2 regions of the Actinoalloteichus sp. AHMU CJ021 genome follow, and region 2 is predicted to be linked to the other one. Evidence: predicted binding sites of a transcription regulator. Region 2 holds the regulator's gene; the other holds the start of a gene.
The links. The regulator LexA, encoded in region 2, represses DNA repair genes until DNA is damaged. The targets are predictions, from matches to a motif close to CGAACACGTGTTCG.
Positions count from the first base shown of each region.

Region 1: the regulator LexA is predicted to act here: its motif matches at 2,190-2,203, upstream of ruvC (crossover junction endodeoxyribonuclease RuvC).

Region 1 is NZ_CP025990.1:947,610-952,021, forward strand. It holds gene ruvB (Holliday junction branch migration DNA helicase RuvB) at 1-816, opposite strand, end outside; gene ruvA (Holliday junction branch migration protein RuvA) at 947-1,549, opposite strand; gene ruvC (crossover junction endodeoxyribonuclease RuvC) at 1,554-2,117, opposite strand; gene C1701_RS03585 (Fpg/Nei family DNA glycosylase) at 2,339-3,247, opposite strand; gene C1701_RS03590 (DUF4262 domain-containing protein) at 3,427-3,921, opposite strand; gene C1701_RS03595 (YebC/PmpR family DNA-binding transcriptional regulator) at 4,089-4,412, opposite strand, start outside.
Region 2 is NZ_CP025990.1:1,261,897-1,266,308, reverse strand. It holds gene C1701_RS05040 (hypothetical protein) at 1-941, shown strand, start outside; gene lexA (transcriptional repressor LexA) at 1,346-2,059, opposite strand; gene nrdR (transcriptional regulator NrdR) at 2,809-3,285, shown strand; gene C1701_RS05025 (vitamin B12-dependent ribonucleotide reductase) at 3,450-4,412, shown strand, end outside.

The DNA.
Region 1 (4,412 bases), 310 kb from region 2:
GCCTCCCCCGAAGGACCGCACCAGGGCGGTGAGCACGGCCCGGTCCAGCCGGTCCAGTCCCAGTTCGTCGACGTCGTACACCAGCAGGGCGGCCCGCGCGGTCTCCACGGTGACGGCGCCGTCCGAACGGACCTCCGCGTAGTCGCGGACCCGGCGGAGCAGCCGGTTGGCGATCCGGGGCGTGCCCCGCGAGCGCCCGGCGATCTCCCGGGCGCCGTCGGGTCGGAGGTCGACCCCGAGGATGCTGGCGGAACGGGTGATGATCCGCTCCAGCTCCGCCGGGGAGTAGAACTCCATGTGGGCGGTGAACCCGAAGCGGTCCCGCAGGGGACCGGTCAGCGCCCCCGACCTGGTGGTGGCGCCGACCAGGGTGAACGGCGCGATCTCCAGCGGGATGCTGGTGGCGCCCGGCCCCTTGCCGACGACCACGTCAACCCGGAAGTCCTCCATCGCCAGGTACAGCATCTCCTCCGCCGGCCGGGCCACCCGGTGGATCTCGTCGATGAAGAGCACGTCGCCCTCGGCCAGGTTGGAGAGCATGGCGGCGAGATCCCCGGCCCGCTCCAGGGCGGGCCCCGAGGTCATCCGCACCGAGGCGCCCAGCTCCGCCCCGATGATCATCGCCATGCTGGTCTTGCCGAGTCCGGGCGGCCCGGAGAGCAACACGTGGTCGGGAGGGGCACCCCGGTTCCTGGCCCCGGTCAGGACGAGTTCGAGCTGCTCGCGCACCCGGGGCTGCCCGACGAACTCCGGCAGCGACCGGGGCCGCAGTGTGGCCTCGACATCCCGGTCCCCGGGTTCCGCGCTGGTCGACAGCGCGTCCTCGCCGCCCCGCTGACCGGCCCCCGTTCCGCCGGAGCCGACGTCGAGGTCCGCCCAGTCATTCGCCCAGTCGTCCGTCACGTCACCGCCCCGTCGTCCTCACGTCGTCCCACCTGGCCACGCCTCACCGCTTGCGCCCCAGCAGCGCGAGGGACTTCCGCAGGATCCCGGAGGTGTCCCCGCCACCGTCGGTGGCCAGCACCTTCTCCACCGCCTGCTCCGCCTGCTTCGCCGTGAACCCGAGACCGACCAGGGCCTCGACCACGTGGGTGCGCCGCTGGCCGGCGTCCGGCGCCGCCGCCCCGTCCCCACCGCCGGCGGGAGCCACCGGGCCGAGCTTGTCCCGCAGCTCCACGACGAGGCGCTCCGCCCCCTTGCGGCCGATGCCGGGCACCTGGGTGAGGGTGGTCAGGTTGCCCTCGGACACCGCCGTGCGCAGCTGGTCCGGTTCCAGCACCGCCAGCATGGCCAGCGCGAGCCGGGGACCGACGCCGGAGACGGTCTGGAGCAGTTCGAAGAGCTCCTTGACCTCGTCGGTGGGGAACCCGTACAGCGTCCAGGAGTCCTCCCGGATGACGAGGCTGGTCACGAGCTCGACCTGTTCGCCACGTCGCAGCCCGGCCAGCGTGGTCGGGGTGGTGCGCACGGCGAGCCCGATCCCGGAGACCTCGACGACGGCGTGGTCGAGACCGACGGAGCGCACCGTTCCGCGTACCGAGGAGATCACCGGCTCATTCCTTCCTCCTGGCCGCCGCCAGCCTGGCCCGGTGGGCCTTGGCGAGCTGGGCCGCCTGGGCCTGGGCCTGGGCCAGCCGCGCGGACACCGGGCCCCGCCACAGGTGGCAGATCGCCAGTGCCAGGGCGTCGGCGGCGTCGGCCGGCCTGGGCACCTCGGTGAGCCGCAGGATGCGGGTGACCATGGCCCCGACCTGCTTCTTGTCCGCCCGACCGGAGCCGGTCACGGCGGCCTTGACCTCGCTGGGGGTGTGGAACACGACCGGGAGGGAACGGCGGGCCGCCGCGAGGGCGACGACGCCGCTGGCCTGCGCGGTGCCCATCACCGTGCGCACGTTGTGCTGGCTGAACACCCGCTCGACGGCGACGGTGTCGGGTCGGTGCGCGTCCAGCCACCGTTCGACGGCGTCGGACACGGCCAGCAGCCGCTCCGGGAGTTCCGCGTCGGCGGGCGTGCGCACCACGTCGACGGCCACGAAGCGCACGGCCCGGCCGTGGCCACCGTCGACGACACCGATCCCGCACCGGGTCAGGCCGGGATCGACGCCGAGCACCCGCACGCCTCGCCTCCCGCCGGTCGGCCCGCCCTCCGGTGCCGGTGGCCACCCGGCCACCGCCCGGCCTGGGGCGGACGAACATCAGTTCGAGCGATCAGGCTACCGGTTCGAGTGGATCACGCCGCGAGCGGCGCGCCCGCCCGCCTCCCACCGGCGGTCCGATCCGCCGCCGCCGTGCGAGGGGCTCGGAGGCCCGGTTCCCCGGCGCCCGGAGCGGGCGCGGCTCACCCCGGTGGTTGGCAGCGGGGGCACCACAGGCTGGATCGTCCGGCGGTGCGGCTGTGCTCGAGGGTGGTGCCGCAGACCGGGCAGCTGGCGTCCGGTTGGTCCCGCAGCCCGGTCAACCAGCCCTTCTTGTCGGGAACCCGGCCGGCCTTGACCGCCTGCGGGAGCAGCCGCCGCAGCTGGCGGTGCAGCGTCCGCCGCTGGGAGGGGGTCAGGCGGGCCAGGCTGCGGTCCGGGTGGATGCCCGCGCGCCACAACATCTCGTCGGCGAGCAGGTTGCCGATACCGGCCAGGACGCCCTGGTCGATCAGGGCGGCCTTGACGGCACGTCGGGACGGGGGCAGGCGGGCGTCGAAGTCGCGGAAGTCGAGGGTGGCGGCGTCCGGCCCCTGGCCGGCGAGCAGCTCGTCGACCCCGCGCTCGTCCTCGGCCAGCCAGATGCCCTGGAGCTTGCGCTGGTCGCGGAAGCGCAGCTCACCCTCGTCGAGGACGATCCGCACCCGGTCGTGGCGGTGACCGCGCCGGCGGTCGGGAGGCGCCTGCCAGCGCAGCGACCCCGTCATCCCGAAGTGCAGCGCGAGGACGGGGCCCCCAGGCACCCGTCCGGCCCCTGCCACGCCGTCCCCGTCGGCGGGGGCGGGGGCGGGAACGGCCGGGTTCCCGTCGGCGGGCGCGGCGGGCCGGTCCTCGCCGGTCGGCGCGGCGTGGTCCTCGAAGCGCAGCAGCAGCCACTTGCCGTGCCGATCCGCCCGGGCGAACCGACGCCCGCGCAGGGCGGCGGCGAGCTCCTGGGGAGAGGCGCCGTGCAGGATCGCGGCGTCGAACACGACGACATCCCGGACGGGCCGGCCCAGGGCGTGTTCCACGACGACGCGACGGAATCCCTCGACATCGGGCAGCTCAGGCATCGCAAGAAGGCTGCCACGTGCCGTGCCGGGTGTCGACACCGGCCGACCGGCACCGCCGGTGGCCGCCCGGGCAGGTGGCGCGCGTGCGCGGAGGTGAGGGGGCGGCGTTCCCGCGGGCGCACCCGGAGGGCACGGCCGGCCCGGGGTGCCCGGAGCCGTCCGGGGTGCGGCGGGGCCCGTCAGGGACCGGTCTCCCCCGGCACCCAGCTCTCGGGGCGGCCGCTGTCGGTGAGCACCGGCTGGTACTGGGCGAACCCACCCGGCGCGTCCGGTTGCCACGGCCAGGACCCGTCCGGCGCGGCGACGATCATCTGGAGGGCGGGGAAGGTGCCCTTGCGGTTGAGCAGGAAGGCGTGCCCGAAGTACTCGGCGTAGAAGCCCCGGTGCACCCGTTCGAAGGTGACGGGCAGGTCCTTGAGGAACCGTTCGTAGCACCGGCCCGGGACGAAGTCCTCCCCCGCGCGGGCCCGCTCCGAGTATGTGCTGAGCACCGCGTGGGCGACCTTGGGCGGCAGGCCGATCACCACGACCTCCGGCATGCCGCAACTGCGGTAGACGCCGACGGTCTGGGCGAAGGGCGGCGCGTTCCGCTCCTCGGCGACGTGCACGATCGCGACGCCGTCCTCCTCGGCGGCGGTCCGCAGCCTCCGTCGGAGCTCCTGGTCATCGGCCACGAAACGCACCTCCGGGCGGGACGTCGCGCTACTTCTCCCGTCAGCGCGACCCTACGGGACGCCCCACCGGGGCTGGGAGGAAGCCCTCCGCGTCGCGGGGAGCCGTCACGACCTCCGGAGCGGGCCCGGGCCCGGACACCCGGGACCGGGCCGCCCTGGCCCGGTCGTCAGCCGACCTCGGCCATCACCTCGTCGGAGACGTCGAAGTTCGCGAAGACGTTCTGCACGTCGTCGCAGTCCTCCAGCGCGTCGATGAGGCGGAACACCTTGCGGGCGCCCTCGGCGTCCAGGGGCACCGTGGTGGAGGGCAGGAAGCTGGCGTCGGCCGAGTCGTAGTCGATCTCGGCCTTCTGCAGGGCGGTCCGGACCGCCACGAGGTCGCCGGCCTCGGCGACGATCTCGAAGCTCTCCCCCAGGTCGTTGACCTCCTCCGCGCCCGCGTCCAACACGGCGAGGAGGATGTCGTCCTCGGAGAGACCGTTCTTGGGCGC
Region 2 (4,412 bases):
TGGTCTCCGGCATCGCCTCGGACGGCACGCACTGGTACGTGGTCAACGACCACGATCCGCAGGTCCAGGTGTTCGTCCTCAACCGGGACTGCTCGGTGGCGAGGGTGATCACCACCGGCATCGACCACTACGACGTCGGGGACGTCGCGGTCGCCCCGGACGGCACGATCTGGGTGGCCGAGACCGGCGACAACCGCCGGCGGCGGGAGCACGTCGCCTTCGTCCGCATCACCCCGGACGGGGTGGCGTCGCTGCACCGGATGACCTACCCGCGTGGTCCGCACGACGCCGAGGCACTGCTGCTGGACCGCGACGGCGTACCCCACATCGTGACGAAGGAGATCTTCGGAACCGCCTACGTGTACCGACCGGCGGAGCCGCTGCGCACCCCGGGGCCGGTGCCCCTGGAGGAGGTGGGCTCGGTGCGGTTCCGGAGCACCACCACGCCAGGGGGGCCGATCCCGGAGATGGTGGGGTCGGTGGCGGTCACGGGCGGCTCGGTCAGCGCGGACGGCACCGTGGTCGCGCTGCGCACCTACACCGAGGCCTACCTGTTCAGCGCCCCCGACGGCGACGTGGTGGAGGCCCTGGCCGGAGAACCGGTCAACATCCCGATCCCGGACGAGCCGCAGGGGGAGGCCGTCGCCCTCGAGCCGGATGGCACCTTGCTCTCGACCTCGGAGGGTGAGAACCAGCCGATCCGGGCCTACCCGGGCGCCGTCGAGCTGCTCGCCGAGGCGGAACGTTCCCGGGGGTCCACGGCGAGCGGCGAGGTCCCGTCCGAGGAGGAGGACCGCGGCGAAGCCGGGCGGGACCACGGGGAGGACGCCGCCCTCAGTGCTGACGACGAGGGGATGCCGGGTTGGCAGGCCCTGGGGATCGCCGGCCTGCTCGCGGCGCTCCTGACCTGGGTCGTGAGCCGTTCGCGGCGGGCCACCTAGACCCCGGGGCGGCCGGGCGGGAGGCCGAGGGGCGCTGGAGCGGGACGGACAGGGCGCCCCAGCCGACCCGTCCGTTCCCAGTGCCGCGCGTCCGGGGGTCTCACCTCCTGCGGGATGCCCACACCCTGGCCGGGGAGTGGTGACCCGGCCGCGGCGCCGTCGCCATGCCGAACTCCGGCCGAGGGCGGACGAGGGCCGTGGGGACCGGCGCGGGTGGGTGGTCCGCACTCCCGGCGCAGCCGGCGCCAGCTCCCGCCACTGCCGCTCCTCGCTCGGCAACGTGGTGGCGGGCCCCCGCGCGGCGGTCCCAGCTCCGCGACCGGGGCGGGAGCCGAAGGGCACCCCCACGTCCTTCCGAGGCGACGTGCGGCCCCGCCTCCCTCCCCAGCGCGGCGGCGGGGTGGTCAGAGCCGGCGGAGGACCGCCACCACCTTGCCGAGGATGGTCGCGTCATCGCCGAGGATCGGTTCGAAGGCGGGGTTGTGCGGCATCAACCAGACGTGGTCCTCGCGCCGGCGGAAGGTCTTGACCGTCGCCTCGCCCTCCAGCATCGCGGCGACGACGTCGCCGTTCTCGGCGTCGGGCTGCTGCCGGACCACCACCCAGTCGCCGTCGGTGATCGCCGCCTCCACCATCGAGTCACCCGTGACTCGGAGCAGGAACAGGGAACCCTCACCGACGATCTCCCTGGGGAGGGGGAAGACGTCCTCCACCGCCTCCTCCGCGAGAACGGGACCTCCCGCCGCGATGCGGCCCAGCAGGGGTACGTAGGCGGGCGCCGAGGTAGTGGGCTCCTCCGTGGCTGGCACGACCACGTCGACCGGGAGCACGCCGACCGCGCGCGGCCGGTTGGGATCCCGGCGCAGGTACCCCTTCCGCTCCAGTGTGCGCAGCTGGTGCGCCACCGAGGAGGTGGAGGTCAGACCGACCGCCTCTCCGATCTCCCGGATGCTGGGTGGGTAGCCGTGCTCGTCCAACCACTGCCTGATGACGTCGAGCACCCGTTGTTGGCGGCTGGTCAGCGCGCCGTTCGGAGGGGACGCGGCGCCCGTCGAGGGCACCTCGGACACGGCCGCCGCGCGGTCGGGGCCCAGATCCGGCTCGGTCCTGCGTGCCATCTCCTGTCCTCCTGGGCTGTCGCCCTCGTCGCACCGACGTCGTGACGACGTTCGGCTCCGGTCACCGTCGTGATTCCCGCGCAACCAGATGATCCGTGATCATCGTGCCGTCCACGCGTGGATCACCCGGGACTGCCGCGGAGGGAGTGGCGGTATCGACATCGCGCCGACCGTCGTCCGCCCCACTCCGCCGGGACTGTCGAGATGTCCACGGTAACGCGAACATACGTGAAGATCAAACACCTGTTCGAATGGGCGAGTCCCCCCGTCGCCCCGGTTCCCCGAGTGCCGGAAAGGACGAAGGAAATCGAACGTCTGTTCGGTTCGGATCGCGTCGCAATTCCTTGTTCGACGTCCACCGCACGCATCGTCCGCCCATTCCGATCGCCCCGTGGGCGGCTGCGCTCGGCGCGCGCTCGGGCCGGGTGTCGGGTGGGGTGCCCGCTCGGGGTGGGGGTGGTTCGGGCGGGGGCGGGTGGCACGTCACCTGGGGTGCGCGCGCCGTGACGGAGCGGCGTACGGCCAGGTCGGGCCCACCCGTCAGGGCGAAGTCGGGGTTCACCCGTGTCGTTGCTTGCACCCGCTTCGGCCGCGTGTCTAGGTTTGGACCCCAACATCTAGTGTCGGAGTGCCGGGAACGCTCTACAGATTGGGGTTCGGGTGAGCTTGGTGAACGATGCCCGAGTATCCTGGTCACCGGGCGCGGCGATGCCGGTCCCACCAGTGCGTACCGAGTTAAGGGGTGGATCGTGCGGTGTCCGTTCTGTCGACACTCTGACTCCCGCGTCGTCGACTCGCGGGAGGTCGACGAGGGACAGGCCATCCGGCGTCGGAGGTCGTGCACGGGCTGTGGTCGCCGGTTCACCACGGTTGAGGAAGCAGTGCTCGCCGTCGTGAAACGCTCCGGAGTGACGGAGCCGTTCAGCCGGAACAAGGTCGTCCGAGGCGTCCAGCGCGCCTGCCAGGGACGGCCGGTGGACGAGGACGCGCTGCAACAGCTCGCGCACCGCGTCGAGGAGGTCGTCCGGTCCACGGGCTCCGCCGAGATCGCCAGCCACGAGGTCGGTCTGGCCATCCTGGGACCACTCCGGGACCTCGACGAGGTCGCGTACCTGCGCTTCGCCAGCGTCTACCGGGCGTTCTCCTCCGTGGAGGACTTCGAAAAGGAAATCGCCGAGTTGCGGACCGTCCAGGCGGACGGGGAGGAGCCAGCCGAGGCCCCCTGAGGGCGTCAGCGGATCCGACTTCGGGGCCACGACGGCCCACACCCACACCCGGCAACGTGACGGGGCTGACGGCTGCCCGGAGGGCAGCCCCACCGCGGGTTGACCACGACCGGAACCGCCCGAGTGGCGGACGAACCACACCAGCAGGACGAGGAGAGAGCGGCATGACTGAAACCGTCGGGAGCGCCACCGGACGAGCCAGGGGCAAGGCGAAGTCCACCACCGGCGGATCCCGGTCGGCGGGAGCGAAGCTCCGGGTGGGCCGAGTGCACACCACGGAGGGCGTCCACCCCTACGACGCCGTGAACTGGCAGCACCGCGACGTGGTCATGACCAACTGGCGGGACGGGTCGGTCAACTTCGAGCAGCGGGGCGTCGAGTTCCCCGACTTCTGGTCGGTCAACGCCGTGAACATCGTCACCAGCAAGTACTTCCGGGGAGCGGTCGGTTCGGAGCACCGGGAGAACAGCCTCCGCCAGCTCATCGACCGGGTCGTGGGCACCTACGTCGCGGCCGGGGTCGAGCACGGCTACTTCGAGACCGACGCCGACGCGGAGATCTTCGAGCACGAGCTCACCCACATGCTGCTCCACCAGGTGTTCAGCTTCAACTCCCCGGTGTGGTTCAACGTCGGCACCTCCTCCCCGCAGCAGGTCAGCGCGTGCTTCATCCTGGCGGTCGACGACACGATGGAGTCGATCCTGAACTGGTACCGCGAGGAGGGGCTGATCTTCAAGGGCGGCTCCGGCGCGGGGCTGAACCTGTCCCGCATCCGGTCCTCCAAGGAGTTGTTGTCCTCCGGCGGCACCGCCTCGGGCCCGGTCTCGTTCATGCGCGGCGCGGACGCCTCCGCCGGCACCATCAAGTCCGGCGGCGCGACCAGGCGCGCGGCGAAGATGGTCGTCCTCGACGTCGACCACCCCGACATCGAGGAGTTCGTCGAGACCAAGGCCCGGGAGGAGCAGAAGATCCGGGCGCTGCGCGACGCCGGTTTCGACATGGACCTGGGCGGCGACGACATCGTCAGCGTGCAGTACCAGAACGCCAACAACTCGGTCCGCGTCTCCGACGAGTTCATGCGGGCCGTGGAGTCGGGCACGAACTTCGGCCTGCGGTCCCGCACCACC